Regions from separate parts of the Paenibacillus sp. URB8-2 genome, predicted to be linked through region 1. Evidence: predicted binding sites of a transcription regulator. Region 1 holds the regulator's gene; each other region holds the start of a gene.

What was found. The regulator Rex, encoded in region 1, represses fermentation and respiration genes when NADH is low (regulators of the CRP and FNR family bind a similar motif). The targets are predictions, from matches to a motif close to TTGTGAAATATTTCACAA.
Region 2: a site for Rex is predicted at 1,690-1,707, ahead of nirB (nitrite reductase large subunit NirB). Genes of this name have one in related genera too.
Region 3: a site for Rex is predicted at 2,234-2,251, ahead of pflB (formate C-acetyltransferase). Genes of this name have one in related genera too.
Region 4: a site for Rex is predicted at 1,561-1,578, ahead of PUR_RS19390 (DoxX family membrane protein). Genes of this name have one in related genera too.

Annotation. Positions count from the first base shown of each region.
Region 1 covers NZ_AP023239.1:3,613,451-3,617,669, forward strand. Annotated here, with positions in the region: gene PUR_RS16610 (cell wall elongation regulator TseB-like domain-containing protein) at 129-647, opposite strand; gene PUR_RS16615 (amidohydrolase) at 741-2,042, opposite strand; gene PUR_RS16620 (redox-sensing transcriptional repressor Rex) at 2,029-2,679, opposite strand; gene dinG (ATP-dependent DNA helicase DinG) at 3,182-4,219, opposite strand, start outside.
Region 2 covers NZ_AP023239.1:3,856,814-3,861,032, reverse strand. Annotated here, with positions in the region: gene PUR_RS17870 (hypothetical protein) at 45-770, shown strand; gene ric (iron-sulfur cluster repair di-iron protein) at 881-1,585, shown strand; gene nirB (nitrite reductase large subunit NirB) at 1,809-4,219, shown strand, end outside.
Region 3 covers NZ_AP023239.1:3,848,435-3,852,653, reverse strand. Annotated here, with positions in the region: gene adhE (bifunctional acetaldehyde-CoA/alcohol dehydrogenase) at 1-2,042, shown strand, start outside; gene pflB (formate C-acetyltransferase) at 2,336-4,219, shown strand, end outside.
Region 4 covers NZ_AP023239.1:4,197,489-4,201,707, forward strand. Annotated here, with positions in the region: gene PUR_RS19380 (BlaI/MecI/CopY family transcriptional regulator) at 1-294, opposite strand, end outside; gene PUR_RS19385 (C40 family peptidase) at 607-1,158, shown strand; gene PUR_RS19390 (DoxX family membrane protein) at 1,600-2,130, shown strand; gene PUR_RS19395 (hypothetical protein) at 2,607-3,173, shown strand; gene tnpA (IS200/IS605 family transposase) at 3,521-3,994, opposite strand; gene PUR_RS19405 (FAD/FMN-containing dehydrogenase) at 4,206-4,219, opposite strand, start outside.

The sequences.
Region 1 (4,219 bases):
ATTTAAAATTTTATCTTCTATTTTTTCCCTTTATAATTCATGGCGGGCCTAGCGCTCCGAAAAATAAAATCTAAAAAAAGAACCAGCCATCCCTGAAAGGGTTTGGCTGGTTCTTCGTTTACGCTTCATTAACGGCTCGGAAGGCTGTAGCCGTCGCCGATCTGCTCACCGTCCGAGAAGCGGTAAAACCGATAATAATATCGGTCTCCGTCTTTATAAAAAAGCTGCCAGGCGTACTCGCCGTTGTAAGCGCCGGGAAGCAATCGCTCAATCTTGATGCCGGGAAGCGAGGAGGCGATAATCTGCCGCATTTTTTCCTCGGATGTGCCTTGAGACAGCTCTTCGGCATGCACGGCATTCTCTCCCTCTACCGGCTTTCCTTCAGCAGTAAAGCGCACCCACACCATCATTTCGGTTCCGGTCTTGTTTTTGCCGGTAAGGACCCAGTAAATGGCGTTTTCGTCCCAGACCGATTTCTGAGCTTGGTCGATTTCCGTAAGCCCCGCCCTGCTTATTGCCGTGGCTTCAGCTGCGCTGCGCTCGCTCCATTGATCCTTCAGCACGTAAGCAAAAAATTGATACAAACCGAACAGAAGGAGCAGGGCCAGGAACGCCCCGTATAAAATCCATTTTCTCCTTTTTCTCAACGTGCAGCTCTCCTTCTAAGAAGAAACGGCAACGCCAACCTTATACAGGCGGCGCTCATTTCTTGTAAAAAGTAACCTTTAGCTCCAATCTACTTACCGCTTCAGCAGGCCCTCGAACGCTTCCTGGGCTTTTCGGCGGATCTCCTCTTCGTCAAGCGTCAGGGACTTCCCGTTTTTGACAACTTGCTTGCCGTCCACCCATACATGCTCGACGTCCTTGGCGCTGGCCGAGTATACGGCATGTGATATAAGATCCGTATGCGGCAGCAGATGCGGCTGGTCAATATCGATGGCGATGAAATCGGCCTTCATTCCCGGCGCGAGGCGGCCCACTTGATTAAGGAATACGGACTTCGCGCCATACTCCGTTCCCATACGCAGCGCTTCGCCGGCTGGAACCGCCGTCGGATCGCCGGACACTCCTTTATGGATCAGCGCGGCCAGGCGCATTTCTTCAAACATGTCCAGGTTATTATTGCTTGCCGGACCGTCCGTTCCGAGCGATACCGTAACGCCCGCCTTCAACAGCTCGGGTACGCGAGCAACCCCGCTGGCCAGCTTCAGGTTACTGCCCGGATTGTGGGAAACGCCGACAGACTTACGGGCAAGAATTTCAATTTCCTCGTCGTTCAGATGGACGCCGTGCGCCACAAGCGACGGGCGGGTGAACATGCCAAGCTTCTCGAGATGGGCTACGGGCCGCAGTCCGTAATCCGCTTCGTTCTGCTCCACTTCCCGCCGCGTTTCAGACATATGGGTATGAATAGGCAAGTCCAGGTCATGGGCAGCCTGAACGAATTTCTCGAAATAATCCGGAGGGCAGGTATACGGAGAATGCGGCGATATCATGGCCGTGATTCTTCCGTTCGCTTTACCGTGCCACTCTTTTGCAAAAGCAATCGCTTCCGCAAGCTTCTGGTCCTGCACTTCCGGCGGGCACAGTCCGATTACGCCCCGCATCAGGACGGAGCGTATTCCGGAAGCTTCAGCCACTTCCGCGACCCGGCCCATGTGATCGTACATATCGAGAAACGTCGTTGTTCCTCCCTTAAGCATTTCCAGTACCGACAGGGCGGTTCCCCAGTAAACGTCGTCGCCAGTGAATTTCCCCTCCATCGGCCACATTTTCTCCTGGAGCCATACCTGAAGAGCAAGATCGTCTCCGTAGCCGCGCAGCAGAGACATCGCTGCGTGCCCATGCGTATTGACCAATCCGGGCAAGAACAGAAGACGGCTTCCGTCAAAGGAAGGAACGTCTTCTTCAAGCGCAGGCGGTTCTTCCCCTATGTATGTGATCAGATCGTTATCGATAACCATATACCCGTCGATAACAGGCTTATCAGCGCCGGGCACAGCGAATTTGCCGCCGCGGATCATCCATTTATTGCCCATCAACTTCCTCTTCCTTTCCTTCGTGAAGATAATACGCCAAGCTTTGCAGGTCTGTCGTAAAGTCGGCAGCGTGCACGCGAACCTCGGATGGCGTCTTCAGGATTACCGGCGCAAAGTTCAGAATTGCTTCAATGCCGGATTCAATGAGAATATCCGCGACATTTTGCGCTTCCTGATCAGGCACGGTAATGATGCCGATGCGAATGCCCTGCTCACGGACGGTATTTGCAAGCTCGTCCATGGGCTGGACGGTCAGTGTATTGATTTTGGTTCCGACTTTCGGCTGATATGAATCGAAGACGGCCGTTATTTTCATCGTATCTTTCAAATATGCATTGTAATTGGATAGAGCATGGCCCAGGTTGCCGGCTCCGACCAAAGCAACGTTGATCGGCTGATCCAGCTTCAGGATATGGCGGATTTTCTCGATCAGGTACGGAACGTCATAGCCGATTCCTTTTCTGCCGAAGTCTCCGAAATAGGCCAAATCCTTTCGTATTTGCGCAGGATTTAAATCGAGCCGCTGTCCAAGCTCTTGAGAAGAAACAGTAGCGATTTCGCGTCTGTGCAGATCGTTCAAAAACCGCAGATACACAGGCAATCTGCGGACAACGGCCTCCGATATTTTGTCCGATTTCATGTGTTCTCCTCCTAAAAGATTATCGATCCCTCCCAAACCCTCCCTTCCAAGGGAGGGCCCCAAGGGCTGCCGCCCTCTGGACACCCGCTAATGGCAATTGGCGTTGGCGGAAGTTGGGCGGAACCTTGATCAGACGGGTGAAGGATCGCTTATCGTCCCGTTCGGGACACGCTTTACGAATGGCGGGATTTAGTTATAGGACCCGCCAAAAGATTAAAACCGGACAGATCGGCCTATGTTGTACAATGGCCAATCCGTTTCTAAAAGCGGCAAGGCTAAAATCGGGTGATCGGCCTATGTTGGACAATGGCCAATCTGTTTCTAAAAGCGGTAAGGCTAAAACCGGTGATCGGCCTATGTTGTACAATGGCCAATCTGTTTCTAAAAGCGGTAAGGCTGAAACCGGAGATTGGCCTATGTTGTACTATGGCCAATCCGTTTCTAAAAGCGGCAAGGCTAAAACCGGGTGATCGGCCTATGTTGTACTATGGCCGATCCGTTTCTAAGATGCTCCGTCATGCTGCAGCCATTCGGCGATTCGCGGAACCATTTGCTCTGTTGTCATATGCTCCATTTTGGGTCCCGGCAAGGAGTACAGGAAGTATTTCCCGTAATAAGATTCGATTACTCTGGTATCATATACGATAACAATTCCGCGATCCTGCGCGGTCCGCACAAGGCGGCCGAATCCCTGTTTGAAACGGATGACGGCCTGAGGCACGGACAGCTTCATGAACGGATTCTTCTTCTGCGCCTGCAGTAGTTCGGCTTTGGCTTCCGCAAGCGGGTGGTTCGGCGGCTGAAAAGGCAATCTGACGATCGCCAGGCAAGTTAGCGCGTCGCCGGGAATATCCACCCCTTCCCAGAAGCTGCTCGTTCCCAGCAGAACGGAAGCGGAATTTTCCTGGAAGCGGCGGAGCAGCTTGCTCCGGCTGCCTCCTTCGACGCCCTGGCCCAGCACGGCGATCTCCTCGGAGGCCAGCGCCTCCTTGAGCGGGTCGTAGACCTGGCGCAGCATCTTGTACGATGTGAACAGAACCAGCATGCGTCCCCTCGTCGTTACCGCGGCCTCGGCCAGGGAATGAACCAGCATATCAACGAACCGGGCGTCGCCCACCGTACCCTTCACGCTGGGGAAATCCCGCGGAATGACCAGAAGCGCCTGATCCCGGTATCGGAACGGAGAAGGAAGCTGTACAGTAGACAGCCGTCCTTCCTCATGAGCCTCATTCAGACCCAGATTGTCGATCATAAACTGGAACGATTTATCGACGGACAAGGTTGCAGACGTCAGAACGATGCTTTTTTTCTTATCGAAAAAAAGTTCCTTCAGGTGGGTGCTGACATCGACGGGCACGGCATAGAGCTGCAGCGATTTGCTGCGGTAATTTCCATTTGCCTCCAGCCAATATACAACATTTTCATCGTTCATGCCCATAAAAAAACGCACCTGCTCGCGGATATCGCCCAAATCTTTGAATAGCCCGCCAACATCGGTTACAAGGCTGTCAGCCGAAGACTGACCTTCCTGATCGCGCAT
Region 2 (4,219 bases), 240 kb from region 1:
GCAAATACCCCGCTTTGCGGGGGAAATCTAGGGAGGCGAGCAAGATGAAGACCACCCTGTTCTCGCGGGAAGTCGGTTACGGAAAAAAGGATGTGGCCGAGCTGGAAACGGCATCTGTCAAAGTGCAGCTTATTTATGACAAGGCGCTGTTCATGCTGCACAGCCATCTCCCTGCCTCATTGTGGAACGCTTCAATCGGAGTGCCTTACAGCATTATTTCTTCCCTGTATAAAGGCAACGGCGACGGCGGAACGGTGTTTCAGAAATGGATTCAAGGGCCTGCGGGCTGGAAGTGCATCGGCTGCGAAAGGCACTGCCTGGAGCAGGGAGAAACGGAACACGAGGCGAATCTGCCGGATAAGCCGCGCACGTACACTTTTCACAACGGCCGAAGACAAAGCCTGATTCTTCAGGCGGTGATCTGGGCGCTGTATGAAAAAACACGGATGTTTCATCCTTTTTTGGGCGGCGAGACCTTTCTGGACGGCGACGATCTGGAGACGATTTCGGCCTATTTTGTGCCTACTTATATCAACGATGTTCGTTTTCAGGAACTTGACAAACCATGCAAAGCCTACACGGACACCAATGTTCGCGTCTTTCAGGAATGGATCGCGGCTCCTGACCTTGTGCTTCAATGGGATGGGGGATTGACGGAGGGAAGATGGATGACTGGGGTGTATGTCAATCAGGCCAAATTTGCCGGGCTCGGTCCCTATCTGAAGGATGCTGCGGGTAAGCGAACATATATGGAAGCCTATGTACAGTAATGCCTGTTCAACAATATGATCGAATTAACGTGATTCAAATCACGCGGAGACTCTCCTTCCGGGGTTAAGGTAGAAGCAGATCAATAAGTAACCCCTAAGGAGGAATCATGATGAGCGTTAAACAACCTTTATTTAATAGTGATACATTGGTAAAAGAAATCGTCCTGCAGTTCCCGAAAGCCGCGGATTATTTCAAGGCAAGCAAAATCGATTTCTGCTGCGGCGGCGCAAAGCCGCTTCGGGAGGCGACCGATGAGCGCGGTCTTGAAGCGGACGCCGTTATCGGCGATTTGTACAAGCTGCTGGAGCAGTACCCGGTGCTTGAAGAGGATACCGCTTGGAACGGAGCATCCTCCGAAGAGCTGATATCTCATATTGTGGATAAGCATCACCGCTATCTGAGAGAAGAACTGCCGCTGATCGGTCAGAATGTCACGAAGGTCTATCGTGTACACGGCGGGGATTCCCCGCATCTGGCCGAAGTATACCGACTGTTCAACCAGCTGAAGGACGAGCTTCTGGAGCACACGGCAAAGGAAGAAACGCAGGATTTTCCGAGTATTCTTGCCTATGAGCAACACGGAAACGAAGAATCCCTGTCCGCTCTGCGCGAGTCTCTCGGCGATTTGGAAGAAGAGCATGACGCCGCTGGCAATATTCTCAAACAGCTTCGCGCCGTTACCGGCGACTTCACTCCTCCAGAGCATGCCTGCACGACTTACCGTCTGACCTATGCGCGGCTGGAGGAACTGGAAGGCATGACCTTCGAACATGTTCATCTGGAGAACAACATTTTGTTCCCGAGATATCAATAGTAGTTTCAGTTTCGGTCAACAGCCGATTTCCCCTGGATTATCTTTGGGAAATCGGCTTTTTCTCGTATGTCAAGTGGGTAAATGACAGTATTTGTTACAAAATGATGTGAAAATATTCACTATTGGAGTGACTGTGGTCACCCATCTAGTTAAAATTTAAAGAGTATAATTCCGGTATTAAGCACGAGAATTGATTACCGAAGCTTTGAGGGAGGACCTGACAATGACATCGAATCGAGAAAAATTAGTATTGATCGGCAACGGCATGGCAGGCGTAGGCACTATTGAACAGATTTTGAAGCTTGGCGGAGCATACGACATCACCGTCTTCGGCAGCGAGCCTCACCCCAATTATAACCGCATCATGCTGTCTTACGTGCTCGAAGGAAGCAAAACCGTGGACGATATTATCCTGAACGATTGGAATTGGTACAAGGATAACGGCATTACACTGCACACCGGAACCACGGTGACCCGCATTGACGGAGAATCGCGGAAGGTTATCGCTGAGAATGGCTTGACCGCCGATTACGATAAAGTCATTATCGCCACCGGGTCGAATTCGTTCATTTTGCCGATCCCTGGCAGCAGCAAGGAAGGCGTCGTGGGCTTCCGCGACATTGCCGATTGCGAAGCAATGCTGGACGCTGCAAAGCAGTATGGCAAAGCGGCTGTTATCGGCGGCGGACTGCTCGGGCTGGAAGCGGCAAAAGGTCTCGTGAACCTGGGTATGGACGTAACTGTCGTCCACCTGATGGAGGATCTGATGGAGCGGCAGCTGGATCATACCGCCGCTTCGATGCTGAAAGCGGAACTGGAGCGCCAGGGCGTCAAGTTCGCCATGGGCAAGCAGACCGTGGAGCTGACCGGCGATGAGCGGGTAAGCGGACTCCGATTCGCTGACGGCACGGAGCTGAAAGCTCAGTTCGTGGTCATGGCCGTCGGCATCAAGCCGAATGTGGAGCTGGCGAAGGAGAGTGGCATTGAAGTTAACCGCGGCATCGTGGTGGATGACTTCTTGCAAACGTCGCTTACGGACGTGTATTCCGTCGGCGAATGCACCGAGCACCGCGGCATCTGCTATGGCCTGGTAGCTCCGCTGTTCGAACAGGGTACTGTACTCGCGAAGCATTTGTGCGGCGTGGAAACGAACCCTTATGAAGGATCGGTCGTCTCTACCAAGCTGAAGATTTCCGGCGTGGACGTCTTCTCGGCAGGGGAATTTATCGAGACGCCGGAGCATACGGTCATTGCCGCCAAAGATGATTGGAAGAGAACCTACAAGAAAATTTTGCTGAGGGACAACATTATTGTCGGCGCTGTTCTGTTCGGCGATGTGACGGAATCCGCCAGCCTGCAAAAGCTGGTGAAGCAGGGCGCGGAGATGACGGACGACATTTATGCGGACGTTATGGGAACCGGATGCTGCGGCGGAGGCGGGGCCAAGAAGACGGCGTCCGTCGAAAGCATGTCCGACGAGGAAATCGTCTGCGGCTGCAACGGTGTGACCAAGAAGGCGATCGTGGACGCCATCACTGACAACGGCTTTACAACCGTGGATGAAATCAAGGCCTGTACCGGCGCCACGCGTTCCTGCGGCGGCTGTAAGCCGGTCGTGGAACAGATTCTTCAGTATGTGCTCGGCGACGGCTTCGAGCAGAGCGCGAAGACCGGCATCTGCGGCTGCACGACGCTCAGCCGGGATGAAATTGTGGCCGAAATCCGGGCCAAAGGGCTGACGACGACCAAAGAGGTCATGAACGTCCTCGGCTGGAAGCAGGAAGAAGGCTGCTCGAAATGCCGCCCGGCGGTCAACTATTATCTGGGCATGATCTATCCGGATACGCATGAAGACGAGAAGGAATCGCGCTTTGTCAATGAGCGGATGAGCGCCAACATTCAGAAGGACGGGACATTTACTGTCGTTCCGCGGATGTACGGCGGGGTGACGACGCCGGAAGATTTGAAGAGAATCGCCGATGTCTCCATTAAATACGATGTCAAGGTTGTCAAAGTGACCGGCGGACAGCGTCTGGACCTGATCGGCATCAAGAAAGAAGATGTTCCTAAAGTATGGGAGGAGCTGGACATGCCTTCCGGCTATGCTTACGCCAAATCTCTGCGGACAGTCAAGACCTGCGTAGGATCGCAGTTCTGCCGTTTCGGTACCCAGGATTCAATGGGCATGGGCGCGCTGCTGGAGCGGAAATATGAGCGACTTGATTTCCCCGCCAAATTCAAAATGGCTGTAAACGGCTGCCCGCGGAACTGCGCGGAATCCTGCACGAAGGATATCGGCATCGTCGGCAATGACGGAGGCTGGGAAGTGTTCATCGGCGGCAACGGCGGCATCAAGCCCCGGATAGCGGATTCCTTCTGCAAAGTGAAGACGGACGATGAGTTGGTCGAAATCTGCTCCGCCGTCATGCAGTATTACCGCGAAACCGGCAATTACATGGAAAGAACGTCCGAATGGGTGGAACGCCTGGGCTTGGACCAGATCAAATCCGTTATTCTGGACAACGAGGAAGAGCGCAAGGCGTTGGCGCAGCGCATCGATTTTGCCTTAACACAGGTTAAAGATCCATGGAAAAAAATGCTGAACGACGGCGAGACGCGCACCGCGCTGTTTGA
Region 3 (4,219 bases), 230 kb from region 1:
ACAACGATGGTGTGGCTCTGATCCTGGCTACAGGCGGATCCGCAATGGTTAAAGCGGCTTACAGCTGCGGCAAACCGGCTCTTGGCGTAGGCCCTGGTAACGTGCCTGCCTTCATTGAAAAGAGCGCTAATATCGACCAAGCTGTAAACGACATTATTCTTTCGAAAACATTCGACAACGGCATGATCTGCGCATCCGAGCAAGCCGTTATTATTGAAGAAGCCATCTTCGATCAAGTAAAGAAGAAAATGATTGCCAACGGCTGTTACTTCGTCAATAAAGATGAAGCTGCCAAGCTGACCAACGGCGCAATGAACGTAGAAAAATGCGCGGTTAATCCGGTAATCGTCGGCCAATCTGCTGTGAAGATTGCTGAAATGTGCGGTATCCAAGTTCCTGCCGGTACCAAGATTCTGGTAGCTGAACTTGAAGGTGTAGGCACTAAATACCCGCTGTCCGCTGAAAAGCTGAGCCCGGTTTTGGCCTGCTATAAAGTTAAAAACGCCGATCAAGGTATCGAACGCGCGGCACAAGTTGTTGAGTTTGGCGGTTTGGGCCACAGCTCGGCCATCCACTCCAACAACGAAGAAGTTATCATGAAATTCTCGCACCGTCTGCAAACCGGACGTATTCTCGTCAATTCGCCTTCCACTCATGGCGCAATCGGCGACATCTATAACACGAACATCCCTTCGCTGACTCTGGGCTGCGGATCTTACGGCCGCAACTCGGTATCCCAAAACGTTACTGCCATTAACATGATCAACGTGAAAAGGGTGAATCGTCGTATCGTGAATATGCAATGGTTTAAAGTGCCGGATAAAATTTACTTCGAAAAAGGTGCAACTCAGTACCTGGCCAAAATGCCTGAAATCACTCGTGTCGCAATCATTACTGACCCGATGATGGTTAAACTCGGCTACGTGGAAAGAGTAGAACACTATCTGCGTCAACGCCAAACTCCTGTAGCGATCGAAGTGTTCTCGGAAGTTGAACCGGATCCGTCGACAACTACGGTTGAAAAAGGCACGGCTATGATGAACAGATTCCAGCCTGACTGCATCATCGCTCTGGGCGGCGGTTCCCCAATGGACGCTGCTAAGGGAATGTGGCTGTTCTACGAACATCCAGATGCTGACTTCGAAGGCTTGAAACAAAAATTCTTGGATATCCGTAAACGGGTTTATAAGTTCCCTAAACTCGGAAATAAAGCGAAATTCGTTGCAATCCCGACAACTTCGGGTACAGGTTCGGAAGTAACTTCCTTCGCGGTTATTACCGACAAAACGTCTGGCAACAACACGAAATACCCGCTGGCCGATTATGAGCTTACTCCTGACGTAGCCATTATCGATCCGGAATTCGTATACAGCCTGCCGAAGACTGCCGTTGCCGATACAGGTATGGACGTACTGACGCATGCCATCGAAGCGTATGTATCCGTTATGGCGAGCGACTACTCCGACGGTCTGGCTATCAAAGCTATCCAACTGGTATTCCAATACCTGGAGAAATCCGCACTGGAAGCCGACAAGCTTGCCCGCGAAAAAATGCACAATGCATCGACGCTGGCCGGTATGGCATTCGCCAACGCGTTCCTGGGTATCAACCACAGCTTGGCGCATAAATGGGGCGGTCAATACCACACGGCTCATGGACGCACCAATGCCATCCTGATGCCGCACGTTATTCGTTACAACGCGAAGAAACCTTCGAAGTTCGCTTCGTTCCCGAAATATTCGCACTTTGTGGCTGACGAGCGCTATGCCGAAATCGCCCGCATTCTGGGACTGCCGGCCCGCACTACGGAAGAAGGCGTCACCAGCCTGATCAACGCTATTCGCGACATGAACAAAAAGCTGGGTATCGAAGAATCGTTCCAACAACTGGGCTTCGATCCGAAAGACTTCGAATCCCGCGTAGACTACCTGGCAGACCGCGCGTTCGAAGACCAATGTACAACTGCCAATCCGAAGCTGCCGCTGGTAAGTGAACTTGCCGACGTATACCGCAATGCTTTCTATGGCAGATTCGACAACTAATATCAAGTAATTTTCAGGTCATACTAAAGTTAAATTTATATAGAAACTGAATATTGAATGTAGTAGAATCTGGGATTTGAATTAGAGTGACAAATATCACCAAAAAGTTGTTCAAAGGTGATATTTGTCACAGTTTTCTTTTGGAAAGTAAACTAAGATGTTTATATAAGGTCCCAGTTATAGAACATCAATTGTGAAATTTGGTACAAATAACAGCTTGGGATCACGAGACACGGGATTATCCTTCAAGCCCGCGATCTCTACAAATCATATAAATATATGGAGGGATTAGTATGTCGGTGATTGAAAAAGAAGTACAAGAAGTTAAGTCGGGATGGCGTGGGTTTGTAAGTGGTAAATGGTCCAAGAAAGTCAATGTTAATGACTTTATCGACAAGAACATCAAACCCTATGAAGGTAACGAACAGTTCCTCGTAGGCCCTACCAGCAACACTAACGAACTGTGGAAAATCATTTCCCAACTGGGCAAGGAAGAAAGAGAAAGAGGCGGCGTTTGGGACATCGATCTTAACACAGTGTCCACAATCACGTCCCACAAACCTGGCTATATCGACAAAGAAAAGGAACAAATCGTCGGCGTTCAAACTGATGCGCCTTTCAGACGTTCCATTCAACCGTTCGGCGGCATCAAAATGATGATCGACGCTACCAAAGCTTATGGCTTTGAACTTCCGAGCAACATTGTTGACATGTTTACGAATATCCGCAAAACGCATAACCAAGGCGTGTTTGATGCATATACAAATGATATGAGAGCTGTTCGTAAAGCGGGCATCATTACCGGTCTTCCTGATGCTTATGGCCGCGGCCGCATCATCGGCGACTACCGCCGCGTTGCTCTGTACGGTATTGATTTCCTGATCAAGGAAAAGAAACAAGAACAGCTTAACCTTGAAGTAGATTCCATGAGCGAAAGCGTCATTCGTCTTCGTGAAGAGCTGTCGGAGCAAATCCGTGCCCTGGGCGAACTGAAAGAAATGGCTGCTGCGCACGGATTGGATATTTCCAAACCTGCGAACAACGCTAAAGAAGCTTTCCAATGGGTATACTTCGGTTACCTGGCTGCAATCAAAGAACAAAATGGCGCCGCTATGTCCCTTGGCCGCGTTTCTTCCTTCCTGGATGTTTACGTACAACGCGACATTGAAGAAGGCACGCTGACTGAAGAACAAGCGCAAGAGCTTGTTGACCATTTTGTTATGAAACTGCGTATCGTGAAATTCCTTCGTACTCCTGAGTACAACGACCTGTTCTCGGGTGACCCGACTTGGGTAACTGAATCCATCGGCGGTATGGCCGTTGACGGCAGAACCCGCGTTACGAAGAACAGCTTCCGTTTCCTGCACACCCTGTACAACCTGGGACCTGCTCCGGAACCGAACCTGACTGTTCTGTGGTCCGAGAAGCTTCCTGAAGGTTTCAAGAAATATTGTGCCAAAGTATCCATCGAGACAAGCTCGATCCAATACGAAAATGACGATCTGATGCGTCCGATTTATGGCGATGACTATGGTATTGCATGCTGCGTATCCGCAATGCGCATTGGTAAACAAATGCAATTCTTCGGCGCTCGCGCTAACCTGGCCAAAGCTCTGCTGTATGCTATCAACGGTGGTGTGGATGAAAAATCCGGCGCACAAGTAGGACCGGAATATCCGCGCATCACTTCCGAAGTTCTGGATTACAAAGAAGTAATGAAACGCTTCAAACCGATGATGGAATGGCTTGCCAAAACTTATGTCAACACTTTGAACGTTATCCATTACATGCACGATAAATACTCCTACGAACGTATTGAAATGGCGCTGCATGACCGCGACATTCTGCGCACGATGGCTTGCGGTATTGCCGGTCTGTCGGTTGCTGCCGACTCTCTGAGTGCAATCAAATATGCCAAAGTTAAACCGATCCGCAACGAAGAAGGAGTCGCAATAGACTTTGAAATCGAAGGCGAATTCCCTTGCTACGGCAACAACGACGACGCTGTTGACAGCATCGCAGTTGAACTGGTTGAATCCTTCATGAACATGATTCGCAAACATCAAACTTACCGTGATTCTCTGCCGACTCAATCGATTCTGACGATTACTTCGAACGTAGTATACGGCAAGAAAACTGGTACTACTCCTGATGGACGTAAGAAAGGCGAGCCGTTC
Region 4 (4,219 bases), 580 kb from region 1:
GGTCACAATTCGCGTTTGCTCATTTATAAATGCCTCTTTACTTTGGATGGGTTCAAAATAACTGTGCTTAAACCTTCCCTTACCTACGGTTGTTTTCTTGAGATGACCCTTTTCAAAAAGCCGATTCATTACTGTCATCACAGCATTGTACGACAGCTCTTCTTTGAGAAGAGATTGTACTTGCTTCGCCGTGACTTTTGAGTTAGCCCAGATAATGTCCATAATTTGAGATTCAAGAGATCCAAAAAAGCGGTTTATCCCTTCTCCTTCTAAATTAATACGTTTAACCAACACGTTTTACCCCCTTCTCTCTAGATACTTTTGGAATAGAGAACTACTTAAAGGAGTATCTTCCAAAAGCTTATCTCCCCAAATAATCAACATAACGACTAATAAAACAAACAATAACATAATCCATTTCGTCATAATAGGACCTTGTAATCCTCCTGCATGTTTTAACTACTACACATTGTAGTTTCTTTTAGATCTATAGTCAACGGATTAGTGCTTAAAGTTATAATTACCAAAATTTATATATCTACAAACGTTTTAAAACTATGTTATGATGTGTCCCATATTTATTACAACCTGTTGGAGGGATAGAACATGAAGAAGAAGTCATTTATTTTCGTAGCACTAGCTGCCTCAATTTCTTTTGGTTCACTGAATGTTTCATCTATTTCCGCAGCAAGTCAATCTACAGCTGTCCAAACTAGTAATCTGCGAGAAAATGTGATTAACAGTGGAATGAAATATTTGGGCACCCCCTATGAATTTGGTTCCAGTCGCAGTAATACACAGACTTTTGACTGTTCCGATTTTGTAAGACAAGCCTACAAAGAAGGTACAGGAGTTACCATACCTCCCGATTCACGTAAACAAGGAGCTTACGTTAAGGAGAATGGCTCGCACACAAAAAACTGGCAGGAATTAAAGCCCGGCGATATCATGTTTTTTATGTCTTATCGAGGAAATAACGAGTCCTCTTACACAGGAATTGATAAAAATACAGCCCGAATCACCCATAACGGGATCTACCTAGGCAACGGAAAAATACTCCACACTTACTCCAAAAAATCCGGAGGTGTAAGGATTGATAATATCCCAGGGACTCAATGGGAAAAACGATTTCTATTTGGTGGGAGCACTCTTAATTAAATAATTTAATAAAAACAAGTGTCTAAAATTGTATTATATATAGTATAATCACCTTCGATTCCTATTGGAGGTGAAATTAAAAAATGAAGAACCGCAAGAAGTTTATCCTGATTCTAATTTGTAGTTCAATATTACTAATTAGCGCAGCAGGATGTAGCCAAACAAATAATAATCAAAATCAAGGGAACATGCAGAATATGGATCATAGCAACATGCAAATGGAAAATAACAATTAAGAAAGTCTGTTCTAAAAACAGACAAAATCAGCAGCCATTTATCTGAAAAACGGATAAATAGCTGCTTGTTTTATTTATGCCAGATAGCTCAATGGTACCTTATTTGTCATGAAGTATACATTTTTAACACATTGTTTCTTCATACTTTTTTCTTATAATACGCATGAAGGGAAAAATTTCATATAAAAGAAGAGGATGATGAATCATGTTTTTTCGTTTTTTGAGGAAGAATGTATTTGCGGCTGGAGTATTACTCCTTCTGAGATTGATAGTAGGTTGGAAATGGTTAGAATCCGGATGGGGAAAACTAACGGGTGATAAGGCTTTTGATGCAACTGGTTTTTTAAACAATGCGGTCTCCAAACCGGTTCTGGACAATGCGACGAAAGAAGTCCTTTACCCCAATTTCACCTGGTTTATTGAGTACTTTGCGCTTCCTAATGCAAAACTGTTTAACTTCCTCATTCCGTTGGGCGAATTTTTAGTTGGCTTGGGCTTAATCCTCGGTATTTTGACCACGGCAGCAGCATTTTTTGGACTGTTAATGAATTTCATGTTTTTGTTTGCCGGAACTGTGTCGGTCAATCCATGGCTTATCCTACTTGGAAGCATAATCCTAGTGGCGGGAGCCAATGCAGGAAAATTTGGAGGGGACTTTTATGTACTTCCTTTCCTACGTAAAGTCCTTCCTTTTTATTCAAAAGACGTTGAAAATATTAAAACAACAAGCGTCTGAATTGTATGACTTTAACTGCTTGTATAAGCAACGAGGTGCTCCCGTTGTGGATCCTATGATAGATTATATCATTTATTAATCCTTACAGAAGTTAGAACGTGCCGACCCATGGTTCATTCTTGGTCGGCACGTTTTCTTCTTTTGTCTGTTGAAGAAGTTCAAGCAATTTTAAACAGACGAAAAGTAACTGAATCCTTCAAGTCACAGACGAAAGTATAGTGACTAACATGTGCCCCTATTTTTATACCATACACCAAGATGTGTTCCAATTATAACTTCCCACAGAACGCTCCCCCATTAGCTGTTTTCCTGCATAACTTTTCATCATTTTAATCATTTCCTGACTGTTCTCATCGTTCAACAAGGTAATTTACCACCAGACTGTTTTTTCACAAGATTATCATTAAAACTACATGGTTTCTCTATACTTTTTCGCTAAACTGGACCTACAAATTCCATTGAAGGAGGAAAAATGAATGGCTGTACAACTATCTTCATTAAACAATTTGAATATTAATCCCGACTTAGTGCATAGAGCTCTTAATACCGGTAAAGGAGACAGCACGTTAATTTCAGATTTTATTAATCAGGCTTTAAAAAGTTATGTTAACAAATCCAAATTGGAGGTTCGTGGGTTTACAGAAACGATGTTCTATTTTTCTAATCAAGAGGTAAAGAAAATCTTCGTAAAATCCATTGTAAAATACGAAATTAAACACAATCCCTACGATCATGTCAACAATCCGAATTTTAACGGCATTGTGTATCCATCCACTCTTTTTGAAGTTTTTATCACGCCAAAAGCAAATATATTGGTACAAAAATCGATTGACCATGAAATTCAATTTTGTAAGGGCCAAATCATTAATGAACAAAAAATGTTTCGAACGACTGACTTGATTAAATCCTCTGGCGCGGAATATGCAAGAACCCTTCTTCCTTCACCCTTGTTCAAGTTAGTTGAGAAAGCTTACCTACAACTTGACACGGCACGTATTCCATTAGAATTGGATACTGATTATTATCAAGAGTTAGAACTATGACCAATAAGGAAGTATGGTTTTAGTGATTAGTCAGGGTATATTTTACGGCTAAAAGCTTAGTTTTCACATTATCAAACTGATGATTTCAACCGGAAATCTGGGTAGTACTTATTAATACGAACGCTGGGTAATTGCCCCCCAATTACACTCAACAGTAGACGGAAGAGTTTAAGATTGTGGTGGCAAAAGCGTTTTAGAGGCATCAAATCAAAACCACCCGTCCAACGGGTGGTTTGCTCTTGGGGTATAACCCCTTGTTGCCAAACTGCACCTAAAGACGCTAGCCTGACCATAAATTTGTTCAGGCTCAGTGTAATTTGTCAATTCCACTTACCCGTTAAACGGGCTTATTTCTTTTTGTTCCTTTTGTCGCTAAATGGATCTTCGTACTCTTTTACACTCAGTTTATCTATAGCTTGGTCATGTGCTTCTTGTTCTCGAATGTATTTTGCTACGGTGGCTTCATTTAAACCCACGGTGCTCACATAGTACCCTTCCGCCCAAAATTTTCGGTTCCCATATTTATACTTTAGTTGGGCATGCTTCTCAAAGATCATGAGCGCACTTTTTCCCTTCAGATATCCCATAAATGCCGATACTGAAATTTTGGGAGGTATGGCGACCAGCATATGTACGTGATCTGGCATCATGTGACCTTCTAAAATTTCGACTCCCTTGTACTTACATAGACGTTTGACTATTTCGATTACGTCTTTCCGCACTTGATTATAAATCTCTTTCCGTCTATACTTCGGGGTGAATACAATGTGGTATTTGCACATCCACTTTGTGTGAGCTAAACTATAGCTCTTGTTTGCCATCTAAGACCATTCCTTTCTTTGAGCCTGAACATCTCAATTTTATCGGAATGGTCTTGTTGGTCAAACCCTCGATCCCTCCACCCGCATAGCGGGTAGTTTTTTGTTTCGCGCGTTTCACGCACTCAACTGGCTGAAGCCATAACAAAAATCAGACTCTCTGTTGACAAGAGAGTCTGATTGTTTTCTGCTTTTGAGCACCAAGTTGTCCCGTTCACTGACTTGCAG